DNA from 3 places in the Streptomyces sp. f51 genome. Region 2 is predicted to be linked to each of the others. Evidence: riboswitches for the same ligand, from Rfam matches in the RefSeq annotation. Region 2 holds a riboswitch; each other region holds the start of a gene.

The links. Region 2 has a riboswitch for cyclic di-AMP ahead of WJM95_RS18720 (LysM peptidoglycan-binding domain-containing protein). Riboswitches for the same ligand answer to the same signal wherever they lie in the genome.
Positions count from the first base shown of each region.
Region 1: it holds a riboswitch for cyclic di-AMP, as region 2 does, so the genes downstream of both, WJM95_RS19700 (NlpC/P60 family protein) here and WJM95_RS18720 (LysM peptidoglycan-binding domain-containing protein) in region 2, are expected to answer to the same signal.
Region 3: it holds a riboswitch for cyclic di-AMP, as region 2 does, so the genes downstream of both, WJM95_RS24985 (M23 family metallopeptidase) here and WJM95_RS18720 (LysM peptidoglycan-binding domain-containing protein) in region 2, are expected to answer to the same signal.

Region 1 is NZ_CP149798.1:4,484,431-4,494,524, forward strand. It holds gene WJM95_RS19685 (NlpC/P60 family protein) at 1-703, opposite strand, end outside; gene WJM95_RS19690 (hypothetical protein) at 1,215-1,568, shown strand; gene WJM95_RS19695 (tellurite resistance/C4-dicarboxylate transporter family protein) at 1,636-2,625, opposite strand; gene WJM95_RS19700 (NlpC/P60 family protein) at 2,748-3,917, opposite strand; cyclic di-AMP (ydaO/yuaA leader) riboswitch at 3,925-4,095, opposite strand; gene pcrA (DNA helicase PcrA) at 4,366-6,852, shown strand; gene WJM95_RS19710 (peptidoglycan DD-metalloendopeptidase family protein) at 6,969-8,585, opposite strand; gene WJM95_RS19715 (alpha/beta fold hydrolase) at 8,839-9,702, opposite strand.
Region 2 is NZ_CP149798.1:4,274,034-4,284,127, reverse strand. It holds gene WJM95_RS18725 (CocE/NonD family hydrolase) at 1-1,873, shown strand, start outside; cyclic di-AMP (ydaO/yuaA leader) riboswitch at 2,737-2,929, shown strand; gene WJM95_RS18720 (LysM peptidoglycan-binding domain-containing protein) at 2,933-3,703, shown strand; gene WJM95_RS18715 (HAD family hydrolase) at 3,853-4,662, opposite strand; gene fahA (fumarylacetoacetase) at 5,229-6,458, shown strand; gene recQ (DNA helicase RecQ) at 6,686-8,746, opposite strand; gene WJM95_RS18700 (hypothetical protein) at 9,037-9,780, shown strand; gene nuoN (NADH-quinone oxidoreductase subunit NuoN) at 9,840-10,094, opposite strand, start outside.
Region 3 is NZ_CP149798.1:5,742,708-5,752,801, reverse strand. It holds gene WJM95_RS25020 (VOC family protein) at 1-33, shown strand, start outside; gene WJM95_RS25015 (thymidine kinase) at 125-772, opposite strand; gene WJM95_RS25010 (nucleotide pyrophosphatase/phosphodiesterase family protein) at 813-2,000, opposite strand; gene WJM95_RS25005 (DUF5998 family protein) at 2,000-2,587, opposite strand; gene WJM95_RS25000 (GNAT family N-acetyltransferase) at 2,771-5,599, opposite strand; gene WJM95_RS24995 (HPr family phosphocarrier protein) at 5,824-6,105, shown strand; gene WJM95_RS24990 (GntR family transcriptional regulator) at 6,327-7,019, opposite strand; gene WJM95_RS24985 (M23 family metallopeptidase) at 7,216-7,983, opposite strand; cyclic di-AMP (ydaO/yuaA leader) riboswitch at 7,996-8,153, opposite strand; gene WJM95_RS24980 (pitrilysin family protein) at 8,370-9,758, opposite strand; gene WJM95_RS24975 (pitrilysin family protein) at 9,755-10,094, opposite strand, start outside.

The DNA.
Region 1 (10,094 bases), 210 kb from region 2:
CGGACGAGGCGACCGGCGCGGGATCGCGGGCCGCGTCGCGCGAGACGTGCTGCTGGTCGCCCGCGCCCCCGCGCTCCGCGTACTGCGTGCGCTGTTGCGGAGTGAGCCGGTCGAGCAACTGGCGTGCCGCGCCCAGCTTCTCGTTGATCGTCTTCTTCTGCCGCTTCAGCTCGGCCTGCCGCGAGGTGAGCGCGGACAGCTCGACGTGCGCCGCACCGCGCAACTGCTCCAGCTCGCGCAGCTGTTGGCGCACCCCGTCGATCTCCGCCGACTGCCGGGTGCCGACCCGCTCGGCGAACGCGGCTCCCTCCAGGTACTGGTCCGGGTGGTCGGAGAGGGCGAGCTGCACCACGGGGTCGAGACCGCCGCTGCGGTACTGCGCCGCCGCCATCGAACCCAGCGCGTCCCGGGCCGAGTTGAGCTTGTCCTCCCGGCGCGCCGCCTCGTCGCGGAGCTTGCGCAGGTTCGCCTCCGCCTGGCCGGCCTTCTCCTTGGCCCCGTCGTACTTCTGGGTGGCGGCCTCCGCCTCCACGTACAGCTTGTCGACCTGGGCCTTCACCTGGGCCGGGGAGAGCTGGGGGTCGGCGTGACCGACTCCGTCGAAGCCGGTGGCCGTCGCCGCGCCCGCGAGGGCGATGGTGGCCGCCGTGCGAGCCGTGTTTCCGCCGATCGAGCGCTGTTTGGCCTTGCGGTGCGCTGCCACGAGGGCCCACATCCTTCCGTGCGACCGCCCTTCGAGGTGCGGTCTGGCGGTGACACGTCCGGCGGCGGCTCACAGGGGGAGCGGCCGCCGCCGGACCTTCTTCGGCGGTGGTGTCCGACTGCCGTCCCTGGCCCGGACGGTGGTGGGGTGCCGGTCACCTGGTGGAGGACGCTAAACCTGCGCGTGCGCCGTTGGTAACGCTATGTACGGAACTATTGCGTTTGGATCGCGGAGTGACCGTATAGGGGTAATTTCCCGGCCGTCCGGCGCCGACTCGACGCGAGGTGATGACCGAAGCGGCGAATCCCGAGGCGTCCGTGCGATACCGGTGCTATGGGTGACGCGCGATGGTCCGGAGGAGAGGATGGGGCGACGGGGGCCGCAGGGGAGGGAGCGGCCACGGCGGGCGGAGGGGGCCGGAGGAGAAGGGGCGGCCACGGCGGACGGCGGCGGCCGGGAGAGGCGGCCCCGTCGTCAGGGGCGTGAAGGCGTGCGATTAGGCTCCGGCTCCATGGGCGTACTCATCCACCTCTTCGTCGGCCTGCACATCATCGGCATCGCCGCGCTCCTCGGCGGCTTCTTCACCCAGATGAAGGCCATGGGCAAGGGCACCGCCCGCTTCGTCCCGGCGATGCTGCACGGTGCGCTGACCATGCTGGTGACCGGAGTCGCCCTGGTCGGACTCAACCAGGCCGACGGCAACACGGTCAACACCGTCAAGATCGGCGTCAAGCTGGCCCTGCTGATCGTGATTCTCGGACTCGTCTACGTGAAGCGGGACGACGAGACGGTGGACAAGCGCCTCTTCGGTCTGGTGGGCCTGCTGACCGTCACGAACATCTTCATCGCCGTCCTGTGGACCTGAGCACCGCCCCCGGGACGGGACCTGATCGGCAGGCCTCGATCAGCGGAACCCGACCACCGGGACCCGGTCAGCGCCGTCGCTCCCGCGCGGCGGACCGGAAGGCGAGAGCGGTGACCACGGCCGCCACGAGCCACGCCGCCACCGCGATCCACAGCAGCACCTGGCCCGGCCCCTTGAGCCGGAAGACGTCGAGCGCGTCCGCGACCGCGAGGGCCGCCACCGCCGTCATCCCCATCGGGAAGACGGTCGACCACCGCCGCACGTCGCGGCGCGGGCGCGGCCACACCACCTCCGCGACGGCCAGCACGAGGTAGCAGACGAGGTCGAGCGCCAGCAGCGCGCCCGTCGTGGCGCGCAGGACGCCCTGGTCGTCGTTGTTCCACAGATACGGATTCACGTGGTGCGCCGCGACGAGTCCCGCCCCGGCCAGCGCGGAGATGCCCAGCGCGCCGGCCGCCACCCAGTGGTCCCCGGCCCCCTTCCGCACCTCCCAGGGGTCGAAGGACGCGAACGCGAGCACGTAGAGCGCGGTTCCCACCCAGAACAGCGTCATCGCGGCGTGCGCGAGCCAGTCCGAGCCAGCCTCGGTGGCGATCGCCGACCCGAGGACCGAGAGCCCTTGCGTGGCCACGCAGACGAGGAACACCTCGCCGGCCATACGGCGCCGCCAGTGCCGCAGGACGGCCAGGAGCAGGACCGGCCAGAGGACGGCCGACAGTGCGAGCAGGACCTCCGCGAGCCCCCGCCACCCCAGCACCGAGAACCGGGTGCCGAGCACGGTGGTCGCCGCGACCGCGTCGAGCCCCGCGGGCGTTCCGGCCCGTCGCGCCCACTGCTCCCGGTCGCCCAGCAGCCGGGCGAGGAAGTCCGAGGCGAGCCCGACCCAGGTGAGCGACGCGAGAACGAGCGCGATCCGGGAGAGGGTCTCGTGGCCGGTCAGATGCAGACCGATCGAGAGAATGCCGGTGGCCATGACGGCGGCCCCGGCGGCGGGTGCCCACCCCACCCACCAGGAGCGGAGCGGAATCATGTCCGTCATGTCCGGTGTGTCTGGCATGCGTCGATGCTAGGGACCCGCGGAGCGGTTGCGGGCGGGGCACGCTCGGGCGGGGGCGAAAACGCGGGGCGCGCGCGGGGACCGGTGAGCCCCGCGCGCGCCCCGCGATGCGGAGGTCCGGTCTACGCCGGGCGCACCACGCTGTGGATCGCCGACGTGCCGTCGTAGTAGATCGACTCCTCGCGGACGTACGCCCCCGGCTTCGGCGCGTGGATCATCATGCCGCCACCGATGTACAGGCCGACGTGGCTGATGTCGTCGTAGAAGAAGACGAGGTCGCCGGGCCGGGCGTCGGCGAGGGGGACCGTGGTGCCGGCGTTCACCTGGTCGTAGGTGACGCGCGGGAGGCTGACGCCCGCGGCCTTCCAGGCGGCCTGGGTCAGGCCCGAGCAGTCGTAGGAGTCGGGGCCGGTGGCGCCCCAGACGTACGGCTTGCCGATCTGGGCGCGGGCGAAGGCGAGCGCGTCGGCCGCCTTCGACGAGGAGCCCGTCGCCGTCGATCCCGTCGGCGACCCGGCCGTCGAGCCGGCGGCCGGGGTGCCCGTGCCGCTCGACGACGGCTGCGTCCGCTCGGCCTTGGCGGCGGCGGCCTGCTGCCGTGCCAGTTCCGCCGCCTTCGCCGCGGCCCGCTCCTGCTTCTTCCTCTCGATCGCCGCCAGCCGCGCCTTCTCCTCGGTGTTCAGCTTCGACAGGAGGTCGCGGGCCTCGGAGAGCTTCTGCTGCACCGCGGTCTTGGACGTCTTGAGCGCCTTCTGCGAGGCGGTCAGCGATTCGAGGTTCCGCGTGGCCTCCGCCCGCTTCCTGGTGGTGGCGGCCTGGTCGGTGATGTAGGCGTCGACGGCCGCCTTCTGGCGTTTCGTCAGACGGCTCATCAACTGGGTCTGGTCGAAGTAGTCCTGCGGGTTGTCCGCGAGCAGCAGGGTCGCCGTTCCGGGTGCGGCGGCCCCGGTCCTGTACTGCGCCGCCGCGAACGAACCCAGTTCCTCGCGCGCGGTGTTGAGCTTCTCGGTGCGCCGGGCGACGTCGTCGAGCAGGGTGTCGACGCGCTTGCGCTGCTCGGCGGTCTTCTCCCGGGTCGCGTTGTACTTGTTCGTGGCCGTCTCGGCCTGGTGGTAGAGGTCGTCGACCTTCTTCGAGACCGCTTCGATGCCGGGCCTCGGTTCGGCCGAGGGGGCCGCGGTGGCCGTCTGCGAGAGCAGGGCCACGGACGTGAGGGCCGCCGTGGCCAGGGCCGGGGTCCGTATGCCTGCGATGCGCGTACCCGTGGGACGCGCCTTGCGGTGTGACGCCAAGAGAGGCGACTCCTTCCGTCATCCGCCTGCCGAGTTAGCTGTCGGGTTCGGGCGGGTGGTTCCGGAAGGTTGCCCTACGGTCCGTGCCCCACAAGGCGGTTGGACCGATTCACCCCTTGGTCGGTGGGTCCCCGGCTCCGGCGGCCTCGCGGCGTACCGGATTCGGCGGAGGCCGCCCGGCCCGGCGATGTTCGCCGGTCGCGGTCGAGCGGCCTTGCGGCACGCTAGCCAACCGGTGTGGCCCGTGTGAAGGTTGATGGGCGATATGCCCGATACATTTTCGTGACCTGGGCCGCGCCCCGGGATCTGCGACGACGGAGTGCGGGCGTCCCCTGACTCCAAGTGTCCGGCCGGGCGCGTACGGTCATGGTGGCGCGCGTCACGACTTCCGGTGGAGTTCCCGAGGTGGCGGCGGGTTGTCAGTGGGGCGGCCTAGACTCGGAGAGCGATGAGCAGCCTCTTTGACGACAGCTTCCTGGCGGACCTCAAGCCCTCCGCGGCGCACGAGGACGAACACCCGCCGCCGCCCGAGGACGATCACGTACCGGAGCCGGTTCCGGACGATCTGTTCGGCGGGAAGTTCGACCTGCCGCCGACCCGTGACGCCTACTACCGCGACGGCGCGCCCAGGCCCGCCGTGGACCCGGCGGCCCTCCTGGACGGCCTGAACGAGAACCAGCGCGCGGCCGTGGTGCACTCCGGCTCCCCGCTGCTCATCGTGGCCGGCGCCGGCTCCGGCAAGACGCGCGTGCTCACGCACCGCATCGCCCACCTGCTCGGCGAGCGGAACGTCCACCCCGGCCAGATCCTCGCGATCACCTTCACGAACAAGGCCGCGGGCGAGATGAAGGAGCGCGTCGAGGCGCTCGTGGGCCCCCGCGCCAACGCGATGTGGGTGATGACCTTCCACAGCGCCTGCGTGCGCATCCTGCGCCGCGAGAGCAAGACGCTCGGCTTCACCTCGTCGTTCTCGATCTACGACGCCGCCGACTCCAAGCGTCTGATGGCGCTCGTCTGCCGTGATCTGGACCTCGACCCCAAGCGTTTCCCGCCGAAGTCCTTCAGCGCCAAGATCTCGAACCTGAAGAACGAGCTGATCGACGAGGAGGACTTCGCCGCCCAGGCCACCGACGGCTTCGAGAAGACCCTCGCCCAGGCCTACGCGATGTACCAGTCGAGGCTGCGCGAGGCCAACGCGCTCGACTTCGACGACCTGATCATGACCACGGTCAACCTCCTGCGCGCCTTCCCGGACGTGGCCGAGCACTACCGCCGCCGCTTCCGGCACGTCCTGGTCGACGAGTACCAGGACACCAACCACGCGCAGTACGCCCTCGTCCGCGAACTCGTGGGGACCTCCGAGCACCCCGTGGACGTACCGCCCAACGCGTACGACCTGCCTCCGGCCGAACTGTGCGTGGTGGGTGACGCGGACCAGTCGATCTACGCCTTCCGCGGCGCGACCATCCGCAACATCCTCCAGTTCGAGGAGGACTACCCGAACGCGACGACGATCCTCCTGGAGCAGAACTACCGCTCCACCCAGACGATCCTGTCCGCCGCCAACGCGGTCATCGAGCGCAACGAGTCCCGCCGCCCCAAGAACCTGTGGACCAACGCCGGCGCGGGCTCGAACATCACGGGGTACGTCGCGGACACCGAGCACGACGAGGCCCAGTTCGTCGCCGACGAGATAGACCGCCTCACCGACGCGGGCGAGGCGAGGGCCGGCGACGTCGCGGTCTTCTACCGCACGAACGCCCAGTCCCGTGTCTTCGAAGAGGTCTTCATCCGCGTCGGCCTGCCGTACAAGGTCGTCGGCGGTGTCCGCTTCTACGAGCGCAAGGAGGTCCGGGACGTCCTCGCCTACCTCAGGGTGCTGGCCAACCCCGAGGACTCCGTCCCGATGCGCCGCATCCTGAACGTGCCCAAGCGCGGCATCGGCGACCGCGCCGAGGCGATGATCGATGCCCTGTCGCAGCGCGAGAAGATCAGCTTCCCGCAGGCGCTGCGCCGCGTCGACGAGGCCTACGGCATGGCCGCGCGGTCCACCAACGCGGTCAAGCGGTTCAACACGCTCATGGAGGACCTCCGTACGATCGTCGAGTCGGGCGCGGGCCCGGCCACCGTCCTGGAGGCCGTCCTCGAACGCACCGGATATCTCGCCGAGTTGCAGGCCTCGACCGACCCGCAGGACGAGACCCGGATCGAGAACCTCCAGGAACTCGCCGCCGTGGCCCTGGAGTTCGAGCAGGAGACCGGCGAGGGCGAGACCCCGCCCGGACTCTCCGCGTTCCTGGAGCGGGTCGCGCTCGTCGCCGACTCGGACCAGATCCCGGACGAGGAGGACGGCAACGGCGTCATCACCCTGATGACCCTGCACACCGCCAAGGGCCTCGAATTCCCCGTGGTCTTCCTGACCGGCATGGAGGACGGCGTCTTCCCGCACATGCGCGCGCTCGGACAGGTCAAGGAGCTGGAGGAGGAGCGGCGCCTGGCGTACGTGGGCATCACCCGCGCCCGCGAGCGGCTCTACCTCACCCGGTCCTCGATGCGCAGCGCGTGGGGGCAGCCCTCGTACAACCCGCCCTCCCGCTTCCTGGAGGAGATCCCGGCGACCCATCTGGACTGGAAGCGCACGGGGGCGACCGCGCCCGTGCCCGCCGGTCCCGTCTCCGGTGTCGCCGCCTCCCTCTCGTCCTCGCGTGCGCGGTCCGCGGCCTCGGGTGCCTCCGGGTTCGCCACCCGCCGCGGCGTCACCGAGAAGCCGGTGGTCTCGCTGGCCGTCGGGGACCGGGTCACGCACGACCAGTTCGGTCTCGGCACCGTCGTCGGGGTGAAGGGGACGGGCGCGAACGCGGAGGCGACGGTCGACTTCGGAGAGCCCAAGCCGAAGCGGCTGCTGCTGCGGTACGCGCCGGTGGAGAAGCTGTAGTCCGCGCGAGCGGGCGCGGGATCCGATCGCGGAATCCCCGGCCGTCCGACGACGGCCGGGGGCGCGCGGTCACGCGCCGGCCGGGCGGTCGCCGACTCCCCTGACGGGGGCGGCTGTTACGTGGGGTCCAGGCCGTGGCTGCGCAGCCACGGCAGCGGGTCGATCGCCGCGCCGCCCGCCGGGCGGACCTCGAAGTGCAGGTGCGGGCCGGTCGAGTTGCCGGAGTTCCCGGAGAAGGCGATCTGGTCGCCGGCCCTGACGGTGGTGCCGGAGGGGACCTTGTACGACGAGAGGTGGCAGTACCACGTCTCGGTGCCGTCCATCGCGGTCAGGATCAGCATGTTGCCGTAGGCGCTGTTCCACTGCGTCCGCACGGTGCCGTCGGTCGCGGCCATCACCGGCGTGCCGTAGGAGACGGGGAAGTCGATGCCCGTGTGCACGGACATCCAGTTGACGCCGGCCTGGCCGAAGTAGGCGCTCAGGCCCCGCTGCGTCACGGGAAGGACGAACTTCGGACGCAGCCGCTCCTTGCGGGCCGCCTCCTCCGCCGCCTTCTTCTTCTCCGTCGCCTGCTGGGCCTTGAGGTCGATGCGTTCCTGGGTGCGGCTGGCCCGGTCGGCGAAGTCGTCCGCGCCGGCGGACAGGCTCCGGAGCTGTGAGTCCAGCTTGACGTTGGCGGCCGACGGCTTCACCGAGGTCGCGTCGGAGGCACTGACCGTCGTGTCCTTCGCGTCGCTTCCGCCGAGGCCGCCGACGCCGCCCACGGAGGCGGCGGCGATCCCCGCGACACCCATCACACAGGCCGAGGGCACCGCGACGGTCAGCAGGGCGGAACGCTTCGCGGGACTGCGGCGCCGGGAGCGGGAAGCGGCGCGGCTCGCGGGATGCCGGACCGGGGTGATCTCCTCCTGGTCCTCCAGCAGGGGCCGCTCGCGCCCCTCGTCGTACGGGTCGTGTCCGTCGCCGTGCCCGTCGTCGGCGCCGTCCGTGGCCGTGAAGTCCTCGGCCGCGTCGAACTCGTCCTCGTCTGCGGCGAGTTCACCGTGGACCGCCTGGTCGAAGGTCGCGGTCGCCTGCTGGTCGAAGGGGACCTGCTCCGCCGGGTCCGCGTACGTCATGTCGAGCTGGGTGAGGTCGTGGCCGTACGGCTCGGACTCGGCCCGCGGCTGCTCGTAGGACTCGGCCGGCGCGTGCTCGTAGGCCTGGTAGGCGTCCTGGCCCCCGGCGCCGTTCCACTGGGTGGCGTCGTACGCGCCCGTGTCCTGCGTCGGCACGGTCCACTGCTGGGTCCCGTCGAGCGGCTGGTCCGGCTGGATCCACGCGTTCGCGTCCCACTGGCCCGAGGCGTCGGGGCCCGGGTGCTGGGCGGGGATGTCGGGGTGCTGCTGGTAGCCGTCGGTCCAGGCCGCGGTGTGGTGGGCGCCGGTGTCGTAGCCCGCGTACGGGTCGTAGCCCATCGGCTGCTGGATCCCGGCGTTCCACTGCGTGGCGTCGTACGAGCCGGTGCCGGCCCCGCCCGGCATGGTGCCGAAGAGCGGGTCGCCCGCGAAGTCGGAGGTGGGGTGGACGCCCGTGTTCATGCCCGGGTCGAAAGGAGCGGCGGCGTAGTCGCCGTACGCGGTGAAGTCGCCGTACTGGGCTTCGTGCGCGCCATAGGGCCCGTAGAGCGCCGAGGAGGCGTCGGAAGCCGGAGCCGGGGGAGTCGCGATCCCCGACGGGTGACGGTCGTTCACCAACTTCTCTTTCGCCTCGACAACAGGGGCTGGCAGAGCAGTGCGGCGACTGTACCCGGCGGTATGCGGGCGCGACAATCTTCGGCAGGTTTCCCTGTCGCAGGAAACGGGCATTCGGCCGTGTTTCGGGGGAGCGCGGGCAAGGCCTTGGCCTGGCGTTCGATAAGTGTTCGAGGTTCCCGGTCCCTGGAAGGGCCGTCGGGCGGCCGTCAGCCCTCCCGACGGCCGCCCTCGGGCCGGTCCGCGGCGCTTCTCACGCCACCGTGAGGCCGCCGGTCCTGGCCACGGCACGCGGTCCCGACATCTCGATGTCCAGGGCCTGCCGGATTCCGGTCGCCACGGCCGGATGCACCGGAAGCGCGAGATGACCGACACCGCTCACCCGGACGTTCTGGGCGAGCAGGTCGGGGTGCTCGACGCAGGCCGTCTCCAGCGGGTCCATCAGATGGTCGAGGTCGCTCCAGAAGCTGACGAACTGCGTGCGGCAGCCCGGCGCGGGACCGGTCAGTTCCTCGATCACCGCGGAACCGGGGCGCATCTGGCGCACGATCGGGTGCGCGTTCATCAAGGGCGCGACGCGGGTGCCGGAGTGCGGGGTGCCGAGCGTGACGAGGGTGCGGACGTGGGTGTCGCCGCCCAGGCACTGCACGTAGTACCGCGCGATCAGCCCGCCGAGGCTGTGCCCGACGATGTCCACCCGGTCGTGGCCCGTGCGCTCGCAGATCTCCTCGATGTGCCGGCCGAGCAGCTCCGCCGCCGTCCGGATGTCGCACGTCAGCGGTGAGTAGTTCAGGGACTCCACGTGCTGCCTGCCGTGCTGCGCGAGGTTGCGGCGCAGCAGGACGAAGACGGAGCGGTTGTCGATGAAGCCGTGCAGGAGGACGACCGGGGGCTTGGACCCGGTGGGCAGATGGGCGGCGACGTCGGGCGGGGGGAGCGGGTGTCCGGTGCGGCGTTCCTGGGTGATGCCGGAGGGATACAGGAGGAGGTGCCCGGCGAGGATCGCCAGTTCCAGGGCCGTCGCCTTCAGCAGGGCCACCGAGAGCCCCGCCAGTTTCGTCGGAAACAGGCGCTGGCACAGGGGCAGAAAGGGCGACGCAGCCTCAGTGACCTTCATGGCCGACCTCCAGTCGGCACGCGGGAGGACCACTCCGTCCCCCGTGTGCCCTAGTGGAAAGCCGTGAGGTCGGTGACGGCGGCGGCCGACGGCGCGTCCGCGGTCGCTGAGACCGGTGACGCTGCGGAGTGCTCGGCCGAAGGGCGCGGAATACGACGCCGACCCCGGCTCCCCGACGGTCCGCCGTGCTGGGTGCAGCGGCCTCGTGTCGTGGCGTGGAGTCGCCCTACGTGTTCCCTCTGTCCTCTGGCCCGGCCTCGCTCCCCGCTGTCGTGCCGTCGTCCATGCGCCCCAGCACCCCGCCGTCCCGCTGACGACGCGATGGTGCGGCCACCTGGTCGCGGCTCTTCTTGCGCCTGCTCCGGCCTGGCCCGTACGCCGCAGGTCCCTGC
Region 2 (10,094 bases):
GCTCCTCGAGTACCTCCCGTACCGCCTGACCGACTGGACGGCCCCGCGCGACCAGCAGCGCCATCCCTGGTACGCCGGGCACGGCTACGCCTCCGTGCGCGTGGACGCGCGCGGCCACGGGAACTCGGAGGGCGTGCCGGGCGACGAGCACGCGGAGACCGACACGGACGACGGGGTGGAGGTGGTCTCCTGGCTGGCCGCCCGGCCCTGGTGCACGGGCCGGGTCGGCATGTTCGGGATCGCGTGGGGCGGTCTCCACTCCCTTCGCGTCGCGGCCCGCGCGCCCGCGCCGCTCAAGGCGGTCGTCACGGTCTGCCCGAGCGACGACCTCCCTGACAACGACGCCCACCACGCCGGAGGTTCCGTTCCCGCCGTCGGCACATACGCCCGGTCGGCCGCCCGGCTCGCCTTCGCCGCCCGCCCGCCGGACCCCGCGCACGTGGGCGAGGGGATGTGGCGGGACATGTGGGAGAAGCGACTGGCGGCGGCCGCGCCCTCCACGCACACCCGGCCGGAGCACAGGACCGACGACCCGTACGGCCCTCACGGCACCCGCGAGGAGTACGGGACCGTCCGCGCGGCGGTCCTCGCGGTCGGCGGCTGGCACGACCCGCACCGCGACACGGTGCTGCGCCTGGTGCGGAACCTTCCCCCGGATCGCGTACGGGGTCTCATCGGCCCCTGGTCCCGCCAGTACCCGGACCGCGACCTGCCGCCCGGGCCGGCGATCGGCTTCCTCCAGGAGACGCTGCGCTGGTGGGACCACTGGCTCAAGGACAAGGAGACGGACCCGCTCTCCGTGCCCCTGCTCCGCTCGTACGTGATGGACGCGCATCCTCCGGCGACCGTGTACCCGCGCATCCCCGGCCACTGGGTGGGCGAGCCTGCCTGGCCCTCACCCTCGGTGACCCCGGTCGCGTACGCGCTCCAGGGAACCCCGGTGCCGGTGCGGTCCCCACAGCACACGGGGGTCGACGCGGGCCGCCCCTTCCCCTTCGGCGACGACGCCGGCCTGCCGCCCGACCAGCGGGAGGAGGACGCCCGGTCGGCCTGTTTCGAGTTCGAGGTGACGGAGGAGACCTGGGTGCTGGGCCGCCCCCGGGTCAATCTGCGGCTGACGTCCGCGGTGCCCAGGGGCCAGGTGATCGCCCGGCTGTGCGACGTGGCGCCGGACGGAGCGTCCACGCTCGTCACCCGGGGCGCCCTGAACCTGTCGGCGCGCCGGGGTCCCGGCCGGACGGTTCCCTGGACTCCGGGCAGCACGGAACACGTGGTGTTCGACCTGAACGCCATCGGCTACGCCTTCCCGGCGGGCCACCGCATCCGGCTGGGCGTGTCCTCCGCGTACTGGCCCTGGATCTGGCCCGAGCCGGGCTCGGAGGCCGGTTTCACCCTGGAGCCGATCGGCAGCGTCCTCGAACTCCCCGTACGGACACGGGAGTCGGACCCGTCGATCACCTTCGGCGAACCCGAGGAGTCCGAGCCCCTCGGGGTGACCGTCTCCGCGACCCTGGACGAGCCCCCGCCGCAGCGACTGGTGCTGCGGGACGTGGCCGCGGAGACCTGGCGTCTGGAGGTGGCCTCGGGCCAGGGCGGCACCCGTGTCCATCCCGACGGCCTCGAATGCACGGAGGAGGGGCGGGAGACGTACACGATCGAGACGTCGGACCCGCTGTCCGCGCGCGCCCGCTCGACCTGGTCGATCCGGCTGCACCGCCCGGACCTGCCCTGGGACGCCCGCGTCGAGACGACCTCCACCACGACCTGCGACGCGCGGGACTTCGTCACGACCGACGAACTCGTCTGCAAGGACGGCGACGAGGTCGTCTTCCACCGGACCTGGGAGAAGAGAACCCCGCGCACCTCGGGCTGACAGGGCTCAGGGGGTGCGGGGGCTCAGAGGGTGCGGGGGCCGGGGGGTGCGGGGGCCAGGGGGGCGGGGGCCAGGGGGGCCGGGGGCTTGCGAGGCAGAGAGCTTTGCGGCCCAGCAGGCTCGCGGGGCAGAGACCTTTGCGGCCAAGGGGGCTTGCGGGGGTGCGGGTTACGCGCAGGGCGGCCGCTGGCGGCGCGGGACGCTTCCCTGGGCGGAAGGCCTGCCTGGGCGGAAGGCCTGCCTGGGCGGGACGCTGCGAGGCAGAGCGCTTGCGAGGTAGGGGGCTTGCCTCGGCTCAGGAGGCTTGCGAGGCAGGGGCTCGCCGCGGCTCAGGAGGCTTGCGGGGCAGGGGAGTTCACCGGGTCGGGCCACGCCCCGACCCGCGCCCGCCTCGCCTGCGCCCCCGCCCGCAGGCCGGGGCACCGAACGCCGAACCCCGTTGCCGCGCGCGGCACTTCACCTCGCGTCCGCCCGGGCCCGGCCGGCTCCCGACCGGTGACCCCACCCACCCCTCGCGGAGGCGGCCCCGCCCGCCCCGACGTGGTCCACGCCACAATTCCCGCCCCACCAGGGGACGCTCGGCGCGCTCGGGAGGTCCCGGTGACGCCCTTAAACGCGAGCGTGATGCCCGAATTGCCCCTCGTGCCGCGTTAACGCCCTTTGGTCTCGTGAGTTGAGTCACCGGCGAGCCGGGCTCCCGCCCCGAGGCCCGCTCGACCCAACCCCTTTGCCATAGGCAAGTTGAGGATCCAATTCCGGTACAAACGGACTTTTTACCCCGCCCTTAACCAGGAGAAAGCGATCTTCGCGGTCAAATCTCGTCTTGTTTCGGACATGTGCTCTCGCATACGTTCTGGTCGACCCCGGGCGGATCGCCGAATCCTGCCGCCGCCCGGCAACCCATCGACCCACGCACGGCAGGAGCGGGGGAACCACAGGTAAGCCGCCGATCCGGACATACCGGACCGGCTTGGGGTGAAGCCGCGCCCACAGCGCGGCCGGGCATCTCCCGCCCGAACCCGACAGCTCACCTCGCAGGCGTCGGAGAGGAAATTCGTCATGCCCGTACGAGGCAAGCACCGCAGCAAGAAGTCCAACGTCATCACCCGGGGCATGCTCGCCGCCGGCACGGGCGGCATCGCCCTCGCCCTCCCGCTCGTGAGCGCCACCGGCGCCAGCGCCGCCACCCCGGCGCAGGCCCCCCAGATCGCGAAGACGGCCCACACCGCGGTGGTCCCCAACGTGCAGCTCGTCACCTACAAGGTCGTCGCCGGCGACACCCTGTCCAAGGTGGCGCAGAAGTACCCCAAGAGCGGTGGCTGGAAGAAGCTGTACGCGGCGAACCGCGCGGTCATCGGCGACAACCCCGCCCTGATCCGCCCGGGCCTGAAGCTGACCGTCGGCACGAAGTCGCTGGGGTCGACGACCGTCCGCACCACGGCGAACGCGACCGCCGCCGTGGCCAAGACCACGACCGCCACGGTCACCCAGGCCTCCGCCAAGACGTACGCCAACAACCTCGATGGCTGGATCAAGGAATCCCTCGACGTCATGGCCAAGGCGGGCATCCCCGGCAGCTACGACGGCATCCACCGCAACGTGATGCGCGAGTCCTCCGGCAACCCCAACGCCATCAACAACTGGGACTCCAACGCCGCCGCAGGCATCCCCTCCAAGGGTCTGCTCCAGGTCATCGACCCGACCTTCCAGGCGTACCACGTCGCCGGCACGTCGATGAACATCTACGACCCGGTCGCGAACATCACCGCCGCCTGCAACTACGCGGCCAAGACCTACGGCTCCATCGACAACGTCAACGGCGCCTACTGATCCACCCCGACACCTCGTTCTTCCCCCGCACCCGCCGACGGCTCCTTCTGGGACCGTCGGCGGGTGCGGGTGCAGATACGGGTGCTTCGCGGGCGGGTGCGCCTCCGCCGGCAGGCGCACCGGTTCGGCCGGCGAGCGCACCGGCGCCGTCAGAAGCCGAAGACGCGCTCCAGCACCACCGCGATCCCGTCGTCCTCGTTCGACAGCGTGATCTCGTCGGCCACCGACTTCAGTTCCGGATGCGCGTTGGCCATCGCCACACCGCGGGCCGCCCAGTCGAACATCGGAATGTCGTTGGGCATGTCCCCGAAGGCGAGCGTCGCGGACGGGCTGAGTCCGAGATGCGCCGCGGCGAGAGCGAGACCCGTCGCCTTGGTCACCCCGCATGGCTGGAGTTCGACGGTACCGGGCCCCGACATGGTCACCGTCGCCAGCGAACCGACCACTCCCCGTGCCGCTGACGCCAACTCGTCGTCGGACAAGGACGGGTGACGGAGCAACACCTTGCTGATCGGCTCCGCCCAGAGGTCGTCCCGCCGTGGCACCCGCACCGCCGGCAGCGTCGGATGCGGCATGACATAGCCCGGCTCGATGAGCGTCAGACCGTCCACGCCGTCCTGGTCGACCGCCGCGTACAGCATCCCGACCTCCGCCTCGATCTTGCCGAGCGCCGTCTCCGCCAGCTCTCTCTCCAGCGTCACCGACCACAGCATGCGGTCCGTGGCGGCGTCGTAGAGCTGCGCCCCCTGCCCGCACACCGCCAGTCCCTCACCGCCGAGTTCGTCGAGAAACGGTCGCACGCGCGGTGCGGGTCGGCCCGTGACCACGAGATGCCGGGCACCTGCCCGGGTCACCTTCGCCAACGCGGCGCGTGACCGGTCGGAGAGTGTGTCGTCGCCGCGCAGCAGCGTTCCGTCCAGGTCAGTGGCGATGAGTGAATATGCAGTCGGAGCGGCCATGATCCGAAGAATACGGATCCCACGACTCATCGGCCCGGCGTGAACCGGACGACGTCCGGTATCCCGTCTGCAACGCCGTTCACCGTACGGCGGTAAGCGCGTTGCGACCGATTCGGATCACCCAGGCTCCGCTTCCGCCCACACCGACTTTCCCGAACACGACCGACCACAACACCCCAACACCCCCTGGACGCAGGGCAACCAGTGTCCTCACCTCCTCAACGCGCCTGCGCGACAGCCGAATTAGCGATCCGGAGAACGCCGCCGAAGCCTCCCGAGGAGGCCCGGCGAAGTGCGCCGAAGCCCGGGCGAAGCCCTCACCGGGACACCCCGCGAAAACCTGTCACGGTGGTCCCCAGGGGTGTTCAGGGGTGTGCCCCACGGGGAGCCACGAGCCACGCCGAGCCGGAATCTCCGTGCCCGACACGGCCAATTCGGACATTGCCAACCCTTTAGGCCCTGCCACAGCGGGGCCCCTCCCCCGTAACGTGTGCCCCGACCACATGAAACGCGTGGAACGCATGGCTCACATGGCGAGTACGAATCCGAAAGCGAGGCACCAACCGATGCCCCCCTTCGATGTCCCCGAGGGCGATCCCTTCGGCCCGCACAACCTGCCGTACGGCGTGTTCTCCCTGACCGACCCGGCCGGCGACCCCGAGCGACGCGTCGGCGTACGACTCGGCGACCACGTGCTCGACGCGGGCGCCGCCGCCCGCTCGCTCGGCTCCCCCTACGCCGGGCTGCTCGCACAGCCGAGTCTGGATCCGCTGCTCGCCGCGGGCCGCACCGCGTGGTCCGACGTCCGGCGCGCGCTGACGGCCTGGGTGACCGTCCCGGCCCACCGGGAGACCCTCGCTCCCCACTTCCACCCGCTGTCCGACGTGACCATGCACCTCCCGTTCACCGTCGCCGACTACGTCGACTTCTACGCCTCCGAGAACCACGCCCGGAACGTCGGCCAGATCTTCCGCCCGGACGCCGCCGACTCCCTCACGCCCAACTGGAAGCATCTGCCGATCGGTTACCACGGCCGATCGGGCACGGTCGTGGTGTCCGGCACGGATGTCGTCCGTCCTTCGGGCCAGCGCAAGGCCCCCGCGGACGCCGCCCCGGTCTTCGGCCCCTCCGTCCGTCTGGACATCGAGGCGGAGGTCGGCTTCGTCGTCGGCACCCCCTCGCAGCAGGGCCGGCCGGTGCCTCTCGGCGACTACCGCGACCACGTCTTCGGCCTCTGCCTGCTCAACGACTGGTCGGCCCGTGATGTCCAGGCCTGGGAGTACGTCCCGCTGGGCCCCTTCCTCGGCAAGTCCTTCGCCACCTCCGTGTCGGCGTGGATCACCCCGCTGGACGCCCTGGACGACGCCCTCGTGGCCCCGCCCGTCCGCACGCACCCCCTCCTCCCCTATCTCGACGACGCCACCGAGGAGCCGGGTGGCTACGACCTCCGGATCTCCGTGGCCATCAACGGCCACGTCGTCTCCGAGCCCCCCTTCTCGACCATGTACTGGACGGCCGCCCAGCAGCTGACCCACATGACGGTCAACGGCGCCTCCCTGCGCACCGGTGACCTCTACGGCTCCGGGACCGTCAGCGGCCCCACCGAGGGCGAGCGCGGCTCCCTGCTCGAACTCACCTGGAACGGGCGCGACGCACTCGAACTCCCCGACGGCAAGCGCACGTTCCTCGAGGACGGCGACGAGGTCACCCTGACGGCCTGGGCTCCGGGACCGGGCGGGACCCGGGTGGGCCTCGGCGAGGTCCGGGGCCGCATCACGCCGGCCGTCTCCCTGTAAGGGACCCGGGAGCCGCCCCGCAGGGGGAACGAGGTCCGTGTCACGGTGGCCAGAGCCCTGGCCACCGTGCCCCACGGAGCCCGGAGGGACCGGCAGGGCCGACGGAGCCCGGAGCGGCATCCGGGGCCGACGGAGCCCGGAGAAGACCTGCGGAGCCGACGGTGCCCGGAGGGACGTGCGGAGGCTCGCCTCCGCCCCGCGCCTGCCCGCACCCCTGCCGCGAACCGCTACATCCAGTCCTCGGGCGGCTCCTGGTCCAGCTCGGGCCAGTCCGGGTCCGGTCCCGCGGCGGGCACCGGAGCCGGTACGGCCGCGGGTCTTCCGGCGGTCGGAACGGCCCGAGTGGCCGGAGCGGTCGGAGCCGGCGGAGTCGCCGGAGCGGTCGGAGTGGCCGCGGGCGGGCCGTCGGCCAGTGAGGCCAGCACCGCGACGACGCCCTCTCCGTACGTGGCCAGCTTCTTCTCGCCCACCCCGCTGATCCCGCCCAGGTCCTTTACGGAGGTGGGCCACACCGTGGCGATCTCCCGCAGCGTGGCGTCATGGAAGATGACGTACGCCGGGACGCCCTGTTCCCGGGCCTGATCGCCGCGCCAGGCCCGCAGCGCCTCGAACGCGGGAACGAGCTCGGCGGGCAGCTCGGCCGCGGCCGACTTGGCCTTGCGCTCGCCCTTGGACCCCGACGACCTGGACGTGGCCGGCTTCGGCGCCTCCTTGCGCAGGGGCACGTCGCGCTCACGCCGCAGCACGGTCCCACTGGCCTCGGTGAGCACCAGCGTCCCGTACTCGCCCTCGACCGCGATCAGCCCCTGGGCCAGCAGCTGCCGTACGACACCGCGCCATTCGGACTCCGCCAGCTCCTCGCCGATACCGAAGACGGACAGCTGGTCGTGGTCGAACTGGATCACCTTGGCGGTCTTCCGCCCCAGCAGGATGTCGACGATCTGGCCCGCGCCGAACTTCTGCCCCCGCTCGCGCTGGAGGCGTACCACCGTGGACAGCAGCTTCTGCGCCGCGACCGTGCCGTCCCAGGTCTCCGGCGGTGTCAGACAGGTGTCGCAGTTGCCGCAGGCCGGGGTGTCGGGGTCCTGGCCGAAGTAGGCCAGGAGCTGGGAGCGCCGGCACTGGGCCGTCTCGCACAGGGCGAGCATCGAGTCCAGATGGCTGGCGGCCCGGCGTCTGAACGCCTCGTCGCCCTCCGAGCCCTGGATCATCTTGCGCTGCTGGACCACGTCCTGAAGGCCGTACGCCATCCAGGCCGTGGAGGGGAGTCCGTCACGGCCGGCGCGGCCCGTCTCCTGGTAGTAGCCCTCGACCGACTTCGGCAGGTCCAGGTGGGCGACGAACCGCACGTCCGGCTTGTCGATGCCCATGCCGAAGGCGATCGTGGCGACCACCACGAGGCCCTCCTCGCGCAGGAAGCGGGACTGGTGCGTGGCACGGGTGCCCGAGTCCAGGCCCGCGTGGTACGGCACCGCCTCGACGCCGTTGCGGGAGAGGAACTCCGCCGTCTTCTCCACGGAGTTGCGCGAGAGGCAGTAGACGATCCCGGCGTCGCCCGTGTGCTCCTCGCGCAGGAAGGACAGCAGCTGCTTCTTCGGGTCGGCCTTGGGAACGATCCGGTACTGGATGTTGGGGCGGTCGAAGCTCGCCTCGAAGTGGCGGGCCGCGGGCATGCCGAGGCGCTGGGTGATCTCCTTGTGCGTCGCACGGGTCGCGGTGGCGGTGAGCGCGATGCGCGGGACGTCCGGCCAGCGTTCACCGAGCAGGGAGAGCGCCAGATAGTCGGGACGGAAGTCGTGGCCCCACTGGGCCACACAGTGCGCCTCGTCGATCGCGAAGACCGAGATCTTCCCGCGGGACAGCAGGTCCAGCGTGCTGTCGAGGCGCAGCCGCTCGGGGGCGAGATACAGCAGGTCGAGTTCTCCGGACAGGAACTCCGCCTCGACCACGCGCCGCTCGTCGAAGTCCTGGGTGGAGTTCATGAACCCGGCGCGCACGCCCAGCGCCCGCAGCGCGTCCACCTGGTCCTGCATGAGCGCGATGAGCGGGGAGACGACCACGCCCGTACCTGGTCTGACCAGGGAAGGAATCTGATAGCAGAGGGACTTCCCGCCACCGGTCGGCATCAGGACGACGGCGTCGCCGCCCGCCACCACATGCTCGACGATCGCTTCCTGTTCGCCGCGGAAGGCGTCGTACCCGAAGACCCGGTGGAGGGTGGCCCGTGCCTCGCTCTCGCCCGGCTTCTCCGTCGCGTCCGCTCCGGTCATCACACCCGTCCCGCCCATCGTTCCGTCCCCCGTACGCCGCATCTCGACCACTGCGTCCACGATAGGGGTCCGCGCCGACAGTCCGAGAGTTGTCCACAGGCTGCGACCGACCGGCTTCCCCGCGTACCGGCGCCCGTCGCGTCTCACTCCCCCGCGCGGCGCGCCCCGGCCGGGTTCAACCCGTTGGCCCCGCCCGCATGGCGGCGCCTCGGAGCCGAGGGCCATGCTGCTCGGGCGGGAGGAGGGGGCCCGCAGCCGACGGACCCGTGCAGTCCGTACGCCTCTCTCGTGTCTCTAGGAGTCATCGCATGTCCCAGCGTCCCCTCAGGACCGCCATCACCCTCATGACAGCCGCCGCGGCCTCGCTCGCCCTGTCCGCGGCTCCGGCCCCGGCCGCGAACCGCCCGGTCGACCCGAAGGCCATGCGGGACCTGGTCACCGCGTACGTGGCCAGCGTCAAGTACCTCGACGAGAAGGTCGCCCTGGCCGACGGATACGTCCCGCACCAGTGCTCCTCGGATCCCGCGGGGCACGGCAGCATGGGCTACCACTACTTCAACGAGTCCCGCTACGGCTCGCTGGATCCGGCGAAGCCCTCGGCCCTCCTCTTCGAGGACGGCAAGGACGGAAAGCGCAAGCTCGCCGGGGTCGAGTGGATCGTCCTGGACTCCGACCAGAACATGAAGACCACCAAGGACCGGCCGTCGATGTTCGGCGGCCAGAAGTTCGACGGCCCGATGCCGGGCCACTACCCCGGTATGCCGATCCACTACGACCTGCACGTCTGGCTGTGGAAGCAGAATCCCAACGGGCTGTTCGACCGCTGGAACCCCAGGGTGAAGTGTCCGGCGGCCCCGGCCCACACCGGCAAGGCGGACATGGGGCACACGAGCTCGTCCGGGACGGCCCACACCGGCTCGTCTTCCACGGCTCACACCGGCTCGTCGTCCACGGCCCACACCGGTTCGTCGTCGGCCGCGCACAAGGGGTCGTCCTCCACCGCGCACACCGGTTCCATGGGTACCGCCCACACCGGGCACACCGGGCACTGAGAACGGCCCGGGCCCCGCTCCCCCCGAGGGAGCGGGGCCCGGGCCGCGGGCGGGCCTGCTCAGCGCACGAAGACCCCGGCCTGGCCGGCCAGGTTCAGGAAGTACTGCGGCGCCACACCGAGCACCACCGTGACCGCCACACCGACCGCGATGGCCGTCATGGTCAGCGGGGACGGCACGGCGACCGTCGGCCCCTCGGGCTTCGGCTCACTGAAGAACATCAGCACGATCACGCGGATGTAGAAGAACGCCGCGATCGCCGACGAGATCACACCGACCACGACCAGCGCGCCCGCGCCGCCCTCGGCCGCCGC
Region 3 (10,094 bases), 1.5 Mb from region 2:
GCGGTCTTCTCCCTGATCCACGCGGTCACCTGACCGGGGCGCCTCCAGGGGCGGCTCCCCGGAAAGGGGCCGTTCCTCCGGACAGGCGTCGCTCCCGGAGCAAGGTCCGCACCCGGGACAGGTCTCAGACCGGGGCGATCGGCAGGACGTCAGGGGACAGAGCGCTCGCGCGGGCCGTGGCAGCTGTCATACGGCGCCTGTGGTGCCGGCGGCACAGGACCTCGTAGCCGATGGACTCGTGCTGGTCGACGTCCCCGACGACGACCTGGGCACCCTCGACGACCATCTCGCCGCCCACGGTGCGGGCGTTGTGGGTGGCGCGGGCGCCGCACCAGCACAGGGCCTCGACCTGGAGGACCTCGACCCGGTCGGCCAGCTCCACGAGGCGCTGGGAGCCGGGGAAGAGCTTGGACCGGAAGTCGGTGGTGATCCCGAAGGCGAAGACGTCGACGTCCAGGTCGTCCACCACGCGCGCCAGTTGGTCGATCTGCGCGGGGGCCAGGAACTGGGCCTCGTCCGCGATCACGTAGTCCGCGCGGCCGCCCTTGGAGAGGTGGTCGACCAGATAGGCGTACAGGTCCTGGTCGTCCGCGACCTCGACCGCGTCCGTGACGAGGCCCAGGCGCGAGGAGAGCTTGCCCTCGCCGGCCCGGTCGTCCCGGGTGAAGATCATGCCTTGCAGACCCCGCGCCGAGCGGTTGTGCTCGATCTGGAGAGCCAGCGTGGACTTCCCGCAGTCCATCGTTCCGGAGAAGAACACCAGCTCGGGCATGGGGAGTTGAGCACCTTTCGGCAACAGGGAAGGGGGAATGTCAGGAGCGTACTTGGAGGAGGGGCACCAGCTGCTCGGCCGGGGTCATGGAGCCGTGGTTGCCGACCATCAGCGACTCCTTCGGCTCCCGCTCGGACGCGGTGATCAGAACATCGTCCCGGGCGGCGGCGATGACGTCACCCAGCCGGAGGTACACCCGCTCGTCGACCCGCGGGCCGAACCAGCCGGCGTCGATCGCCTCGTCGCGGGAGGCGACCCAGAACTGCTCGCCGAGGACCTCGCGCCAGCAGGTCAGCACGTCCGCCTGGGCGCCCGGGACCGCGTACACGTGGCGGGCACGGCCTTCGCCGCCCAGCAGGGCGACCCCGGCGCGCAGCTCCCAGTCCTCGTCGAAGTCGATGCGGTGCTGCTCGTCGAACGGGATGTCGATCATGCCGTGGTCGGCGGTGACGTACAGCGCCGTGCGCGGCGGGAGCTGCTCCGCGAGACGCTGCACCAGCCGGTCGACGTACATGAGCTGGCCGCGCCAGGGGTCGGAGTCGACGCCGAAGCGGTGGCCCTTGCCGTCCACCTCCGCGTAGTACGTGTAGACCAAGGAGCGGTCGCCGGCGGCCAGTTGCTCGGCGGCGAGGTCCATGCGCTCCTCGCCCGACAGCCTGCCGTGGAAGGTCCCGCCGCTCAGCGCGATCTTCGTCAGCGGGGTGTTCTGGAAGGTCGGCGAGGAGACCTGGGCGGTGTGGACACCGGCCGCGTCGGCCAGCTGGAAGATCGTGGGGTGGGGCTGCCAGGCTCGCGGATCGGTCCACGGGTTCCAGCGGAGCTGGTTCATCAGCTCGCCGGTGGCGGGGTTGCGCGCCGTGTAGCCGGGCAGGCCGTGGGCGCCCGGGGGCAGACCGGTGCCCACCGAGGCGAGGGAGGTCGCGGTGGTGGCCGGGTAGCCGGCGGTGATCGGACGTCCGGTGCCGCCGCGCGAGGACTCCAGGAGCGAGGTCATGAAGGGTGCCTCGTGCGGGTGGGCCCTGAGCTGCTCCCAGCCGAGACCGTCGATCAGGAACACGCAGTTCCGGTCGGCCGCGGTCAGTTCGGGTATGACGGCGGTCGCGCCGGGCACGGACATGCCGGCGGCGAGGGTGGGCAGCAGATCGGCCAGCGAACCGGCGCCGTACTCGGGGACGGGCGCGGAGCCGATGGCGAGCGGTTCCGGGTGGTCCCAGGTGGGCAGGGCCATCAGCGGGCGACGTCCGCGGTCGCTTCGGAGAGGGACTGCGCGAAGGCGAGGGCCTGGCGGACCGTCTCCGGGCCGTCCCCGGCCTCGCTGACCCGCAGGCTCAGGTCGTCGGCCGTCGAGTTGCCGGTGTAGCCGTGGTCGGCGTCGCAGTTGGGGTCGCCGCAGGCGGCCGGCTCCAGGTCGATGCGCGAGACGGCGCCCCAGCCGATGGTCAGGACCACTTCGCGGGGCAGCGTGCCGGGCGTGTACGACTCGGGGTTCGCGACGACGCGGCTGACGACGACCGAGGAGATCCGGCCGAGCTTGACCGACTCCGTCGAGGTCGTGGCGTAGGGCGTCGGGGAGGTGGTGTCCGCGTTCTGCTCGTCGGTGTGGCTCACGATGAAACGGTTGCCGGTGAGGACCAGCACGGTGACGTGCCGGCGGACCTCGTTCGCGTCGAACGTCGTCTCCTGGTGGACCAGGTACGACCGGATGGTCTCGCCGCCGATCGCGGCCTCCACCGCCTCGGCCACGAGGGCCGGGTAGTAGCCGCTGCGCTCGATCGCCGCTCGCAGCCCCTGGGTCGTCGTACTGGTCTTGGCCATGACGTCCATCCTACGGGGGCCCACTGACTGCGAGGCACCGCTCGCGTGGGTCTGTCGTGGACGGATCAGATCGCATCACGCAGGGTGCCCGGTGCGACGCGGCGCGGCAGGGGTGCCCGCCGTCGCGGAGGCACCCCCGTCCGCGTCCCGGGGCGTCGCGGCTCCTGTGACGTCCCGGCCGGCTCAGACGACGGGCAGGGTCCGGGGGCCGAGGTCGTCCCGGAGGGGAGCGCGGGCCAGCCGTACGGTGGCGCCCAGCACGCTCACGCCGGTCGGGGCGACCACGACCGGCTCCAGCGAGACCGCGACGACCTCCGGGTGGTCGTCGACCAGGCGGGAGACGCGCAGCATCAGTTCTTCGAGGGCCGCCGTGTCGACCGGAGCGGAGCCCCGCCAGCCGAACAGGAGGGGCGCCGTCCTGATCGACCTGACCAGGGAGGCCGCCTCCCGGTCGGTGACCGGGACCAGGCGGTGCGCGGTGTCCCCGAGCAGTTCGGAGGCGGCTCCGGCGAGCCCGAAGGAGAGCACCGCACCGGCGGCCGGGTCGATCACCGCGCGGACGACCGTGTCGACACCGCGCGGTGCCATCCCCTGCACGACCGGGCGCAGCACGGTCGGCGGTCCGAACAGCTCGGTCAGTTCCGCGTACGCCCGGCGCAGCTGTTCCTCGTCCGCCACGTCCAGGCGTACGCCACCGAGGTCGGCGCGGTGCCGCAGGTGCGGGGCGGTGGTCTTCAGTGCGACGGGGTATCCGATGGTCCGCGCGGCTTCCACGGCGTCGTCCGGCGTGGGGGCGGGCAGGGACCGGTGCACGTCGATGCCGTAGCGCCCGAGCAGTTCCGCCGTCCGTTCGCCTCCCAGGGTCAGGCCCTCCCCGCGCGCGAGGAGGTCGTCGATCAGCCGGGCCGCCCCCTTCTCGTCGATGTCCTCGTACTCGGGGACCTTGCCGGGCTCGCCCGCGTCCAGCCGCCACTGGGCGTACTTGACGGCTTCGGCGAGGGCGCGGACGGCGCGTTCGGCGGCGGGGTAGGCGGGGATGAGCCGGGTGTCGGGCGCGGGTTCGGCGCGCTCCGCCGCGGGCGACCGGTCCGAGGGGTGGAACCGGGCGCCGGGGGCCGCGCCCGGCGCCGTTCCGGAGGCGGGCGGGGCGGTGCTCGCCGCCGCGGAGAGGGCTTCGGCGAGTCCGCCCAGTTCGACGTGGACGACGAGGACGGGTTTCGCCGGGGCCGCGAGGGCGGAGGACCGCAGCGCCTCGGCGAGTGCCGCGTCGGCGGCCGAGGTCTCCCCCACAGCCGGGATGGCCGTCACGACGACGGCGTCGCAGCCGTCGTCGGCGAGTGCCGCCGACAGGGCCCGGTGGAAGTCCTCCGCCGAGGCGGCCGTGGTCAGGTCCCGCGGCGGCAGCGGCCTGAGGCCTTCGGCGAGGCACGCGTCGTACGTGAGAAGACCCAGCGACTCGGAGTTCCCGAGGATCGCCACGCGCGGTCCCCTGGGAAGCGGCTGGCGGGCCAGCAGCAGGCCCGCGTCGACGAGTTCGGTGATCGTGTCCACGCGGATCACTCCGGCCTGGCGCAGCAGCGCGGACACGGTGGCGTGAGGCAGCCGGGTGGCCCGTACGGCGTGCCCCTGGGGTGCGGTCCCGCCGTGCCGCGCTCCCTGGACCACGACCAGCGGCTTCGCCGCCGCGGTCCGCCGCGCGAGGCGGGTGAACTTGCGCGGGTTGCCGATGGATTCGAGGTACATCAGGGCGACGTCGGTGTCCGGGTCGTCGTACCAGTACTGGAGTACGTCGTTGCCGGAGACGTCCGCCCGGTTCCCCGAGGAGACGAAGGTCGACACGCCGGTGACGCCGGTGACGCCGCCGCCGCGCCGGTGCAGCCGGGAGAGCAGGGCGATGCCGATGGCGCCGGACTGCGCGAACAGGCCGATGCGTCCGGGGCGGGGCATCTGGGGGGCGAGCGAGGCGTTCAGCCGGACGTCGGGCGCGGTGTTGATCACACCGAAGGCGTTGGGTCCGATGATGCGCATGCCGTACGTGCGCGCGTGCCGTACGAGTTCACGCTGGCGCTCGCGTCCCTCGGGGCCGCTCTCCGCGTAGCCGGCGGAGACCACCACCAGTCCCTGCACGCCGTGTTCGCCGCATTCCGTGACGACCTCGGGGACCTGCTCGGCGGGCACGGCGACGACGGCGAGGTCCACGGGCTCGTCGATGTCCCTGATGGAGCGGTGGGCCGGGACGCCGTCGAGTTCCTTGTCCTGGAGTGCCGTGTTGACGGCGTACAGGCGTCCGGTGAACCCGGCCGACCGGAGGTTGTCCAGGACGCTGCGGCCGACGCCGCCGGGTGTGCGCCCGGCGCCGATGACGGCCACCGAGCCGGGGGCCAGCAGCCGCTGGACGGAGCGGGCCTCGGCGCGCTGTTCCCGCGCGCGCTGCACGGCCACGGACCGGTCGGTGGGTTCGAGGTCGAACTCCAGGCGGACGACGCCGTCCTCGAAGCTGCGCTTCTGGGTGTATCCGGCGTCCGTGAACACCTTGATCATCTTGTTGTTGGCGGGCAGCACCTCGGCGGCGAAGCGGCGGATGTCACGCTCGCGGGCGACCGCGGCGATGTGTTCGAGCAGCGCGGAGGCGACGCCCCGGCCCTGGTGGGCGTCCTGGACGAGGAAGGCGACCTCGGCCTCGTCGGCGGGCGCCGAGGCGGGCATGCCGTCCGCGTTGATCCGGTCGTAGCGCACGGTGGCGATGAACTCTCCGCCGACCGTGGCGGCGAGGCCCACCCGGTCCACGAAGTCGTGGTGGGTGAAGCGGTGGACGTCCTTGGCGGACAGCCGCGGGTAGGGCGCGAAGAAGCGGTAGTACTTCGACTCCTCGGAGACCTGCTCGTAGAAGCTGACCAGGCGTTCGGCGTCGTCGACGGTGATGGGCCTGATCCGCGCGGTGCCGCCGTCGCGCAGCACCACGTCGGCCTCCCAGTGGGCTGGGTACTCGTGCCGGTCCGACGAGGTCTGCATGGGCCCCAGAGTACGGCTGGCGTACGACAACGGCGCGAGGCAGTCTGAGGGTGACGGACGTCGCAGCGGGCCTGGGTACGGCCCCGAAATCCCGCCGCGCCGGCGAGGCCGGCCCGCCCGGGGACCGGCACCGGGGCGGGGCGGGTCCCCGGGATCGTCCGGGCACGCCTCACGATATGGAACACTGGTCTAGACAACCCTGAACCCCCGAAGGGCAGCATCACATGGCTGAGCGCCGCGTCAACGTCGGCTGGACCGAGGGCCTCCACGCCCGCCCCGCCTCCATCTTCGTCCGGGCCACCACGGCCTCCGGCATCCCCGTGACGATCGCCAAGGCCGACGGCAACCCCGTCAATGCGGCCTCCATGCTCGCGGTCCTCGGGCTCGGCGCCCAGGGCGGCGAGGAGATCGTCCTCGCGTCGGACGCCGAGGGCGCGGACATCGCCCTCGACCGTCTGGCGAAGCTGGTCGCCGAGGGGCTCGACGAGCTCCCCGAGACCGTCTGAGGCGTCCTCCGGGTCAGGACACACGGCTGAGCCGCGCCCCCCTTGACCGGGGGCGCGGCTCAGCCGTTTTCCGTACGTCGCCCGGAAATTCTCCGGGCACCCCGCACCGCCTTCGCGGCAGGGCCGCAGGAATGGCGTGCACGATAATTCCGGACACACGAATAAAAGGGCATCAGAAATGAGCCCCCACCGAATATCCCTCTTTGTATACGGCGCCCGTGTTAATGACGCAGGCCCGTCATGTTTACGGGATGTTGCGAACTCCTCACACGGTCCGGCCGTTCGGCGCCGGGAAACCGGAGCCGGTGCGCGGCCATGGCGCGCTCGGTGTGCAGGGCCGTGATCGCGCGGGCCCGCTCGCTGTCGCCGCGGGCGACGGCGTCCACGATGCCGCCGTGCTCCGCCCAGGACTCCGCCGGGTCGGCCGGCGCGTCCACCGAGTACATCCAGGCGATCTTGTGGCGCAACTGCGAGAGCGTGGAGGTGAGCGCGGAACTGCCGGACGCCTGGGCGAGCGTCTCGTGGAACCAGCCGCCCAGCGAGCGCAGATCCTCGCTGTTGCCCCGCCTGGAGCGCTCCTGGCCCAGCCTGACCAGGCCGCGCAGCACCTTGAGGTGAGCCTCCGTGCGCCGCTGCGCGGCCCGCGCGGCACCCAGCGGCTCCAGCAGCATGCGCATCTCCAGGAGGTCCGCGGCCTCCTGCTCGGTGGGCTCCGCGACACAGGCGCCCGCGTGCCGACGGGTGACCACGAAGCCCTCGGCCTCCAGGGTGCGCAGGGCCTCGCGCACGGGGACGCGCGAGACGCCGTAGCGCCGCGCGAGCAGTTCCTCGGTGAGGCGGCCGCCGCGCTCGTAGACACCCGCGACGATGTCGTCACGGATCGCCGTGCACACCGAGTGCGCCGGAATACGCATGACCGACCTCCGCTTTAATCCCCGTGAAACGCCGACGATTGACGCTTCTTCAGTGACTCTATTGCAGGAGGCGTGAATTTCCGATGGCATGCCTGAACCCATGGATATTTTTTGGACAGACGGCGTCCGGAAACGACGATGCCCCGGCTCGGTGAGCCGGGGCATCGAAAGCGGTGAAGAAGCCGCGAAGCGGTCGTCAGACGTTGACGCCGTGCGAGCGCAGGTACGCGACCGGGTCCATGTCCGAGCCGTACTCGGCGGTCGTACGGGCCTCGAAGTGCAGGTGCGGTCCCGTGGTGTTGCCGGTGTCCCCGGAGAGGCCGATCTGCTGACCCGGGGTGACCGCCTGCCCCACGGACACACCGATGGACGACAGGTGGCCGTACATGGTGTACGTGCCGTCATGCATCTTGATCACGACTTGATTGCCGTAGGCGCCGCCCCAGCCGGCCGTGACGACCGTGCCGGAGCCGACGGCGTGGACCGAGGTGCCGGACGCGGCGTGGAAGTCGACGCCGGTGTGGCTGCCCGAGGACCAGAGGCTGCTGCTCGCCTTGTAACCGGTGGAGACGTACGAACCGGTGATCGGCAGGACGAACGTGTTCAGGCGCTTGCGCTCGGCCTCGCGGGCGGCGCGCGCCTTGGCCTCGCGGAGCTGCGTGGCCTGGGCGGCGGCCTGCTTGCGTGCCGTCTGCTCGGCCTGCTTGCGCGCGGCGGCCTCGTCGGCGGCGCGCTGCTGCGCGAAGGCCTGGGCGTCGATCTGGTCGGCGACCGCGTCGTTCAGGGTGACGGTCTGGGTCAGCCCGGTCTGCTCGACGGTGGCCTCCGCGGCGAACGCGGGAGCGGCCAGGGTTCCGATCACACCGGTGGTGGTGAGCGCCGCGACCCCGACGGCGGTCGTGGTGGTGCTGTGCACCCGGCTGCTCGTACGACGATGCTTGCCGGTGCCACAGGTGAACGCCATGTAGGGGCTGATCCTTTCCTTCCCTCTCGCCTACCGGGTTAGCTGACGGGTTCGGAGCAGGAAGGTCTCCTACGGACCCCCTCCGGAGAGGGCGTCCGATTCACCCCAGGGACTGCGTGGGTCCCCGGCTCCCCTGACTCGCGTCATGGGGGACTCGGCGATGACTGTCCGGTGCCGCGGGCGCGGCGCACTGCGTGACGAACAGTCGGACCGACGCTAGACGGGGCCTCATTCGAACAACAAACGGATCACGATTTTTGTAACGCATGCCACAGGGCAGAAGGGGTAACCCCTGCACGAATACGGACATCTTGGGGGCTGCGGCCGTCAAGAGGAGGGCCCTGACGGCTCTTCAGCCGTCAGGGCCCTCCTGGGTCGCGCGGGTGCTACTCGGCCGCCACCACGGTGACTTCACCGATTCCGAGGGCCCTGACCGGCTCCGCGATCTGCGCCGCGTCGCCCACCAGGACGGTCACCAGACGGTCCGTCGGGAAGGCGTTCACCGCCGCCGCGGTGGCCTCCACGGTGCCCGTGGCGGCCAGTTGGCGGTAGAGCGTCGACTGGTAGTCGTCCGGCAGGTGCTGCTCGACCTGGTCGGCGAGCGTGCTCGCGACGGCCGCCGCCGTCTCGAACTTCAGGGGCGCGACACCCACCAGGTTCTGCACGGCGACGTCGCGCTCCGTGTCGGTCAGCCCCTCGGCCGCGAGGGTGCGCAGCACCTTCCACAGGTCGTCGAGCGCAGGACCGGTGTTGGGGGTGTCGACCGAGCCGCTGATGGCGAGCATCGCGGCCCCCGTGCCGTCCGGCGCGGAGCGCAGGACCTGCCCGAACGCCCGAACGCCGTACGTGTAGCCCTTCTCCTCGCGCAGGACGCGGTCCAGGCGCGAGGTGAGGGTGCCGCCGAGGCAGTACGTGCCGAGGACCTGGGCGGGCCACACGCGCTCGTGCCGGTCGGCGCCGACACGGCCGATGAGCAGCTGCGTCTGGACCGCGCCGGGACGGTCGACGATGATCACGCGGCCGGTGTCGTCGGCGGTCACCGGCGGCACGGGAAGCGGCTCGGCGGACGAGCCGGTCCAGGAACCGAGCGTGTCGGCGAGCAGCTCGTCGAGGTCGACGCCGGTCAGGTCGCCCACGACGACCGCGGTGGCCGTGGCGGGGCGCACGTGCTTCTCGTAGAAGGCGCGCACGGCCGAGGAGTCGATGCTCCGGACGGTCTCCTCGGTGCCCTGACGCGGGCGCGCCATGCGCGCGCTCGCCGGGAACAGCTCCTTGGAGAGCTCCTTGGCCGCGCGACGGGCCGGGTTCGCCGTCTCGTGCGGGATCTCGTCCAGCCGGTTGGTCACCAGCCGCTCTACCTCGCTGTCCGCGAACGCGGGGGCCCGCAGGGCGTCGGCGAGCAGGCCGAGGGCCTTGGCCAGGCGCGAGACGGGCACTTCGAGCGACAGGCGTACGCCGGGGTGGTCGGCGTGCGCGTCGAGCGTGGCGCCGCAGCGCTCCAGCTCGGCGGCGAAGTCCTCGGCCGAGTGCTTGTCGGTGCCCTCGGAGAAGGCGCGCGCCATGATCGTGGCGATGCCGTCCAGGCCCGCGGGCTCGGCGTCCAGCGGCGCGGCGAGGATCACCTCGACGGCGACGACCTGCTGGCCGGGGCGGTGGCAGCGCAGCACGGTCAGGCCGTTGTCCAGGGTGCCGCGCTCGGGGGCGGGGAACGCCCACGGCTTGGGCTGTCCGGCCTGGGGGCGGGGGTGGAAGTCCATGGTGGCGAGCTCGGTCACTTCGCCGCCTCCTCGTCGGTCTCGTCGGTCTCGTCGGCGGAGCCGGCGGCTTCGGCGGTGGTCGGCTCGTAGACGAGCACCGCGCGGTTGTCGGGGCGCAGGCGGGCCTTCGCGGCCTCCCTGACCTCGTCCGCCGTGACGTCGAGGACGCGCTGCACGGCGGTCAGGGCGAGCTGCGGGTCGCCGAACAGGACGGCGTAGCGGCACAGTTCGTCGGCGCGGCCGGCGACGGTACCGAGCCGGTCGAGCCATTCGCGCTCCAACTGGGCCTGGGCACGCTCCATTTCCCCGGCCGTGGGGCCCTCTTCGGCGAACCGGGCGAGCTCCTCGTCGACG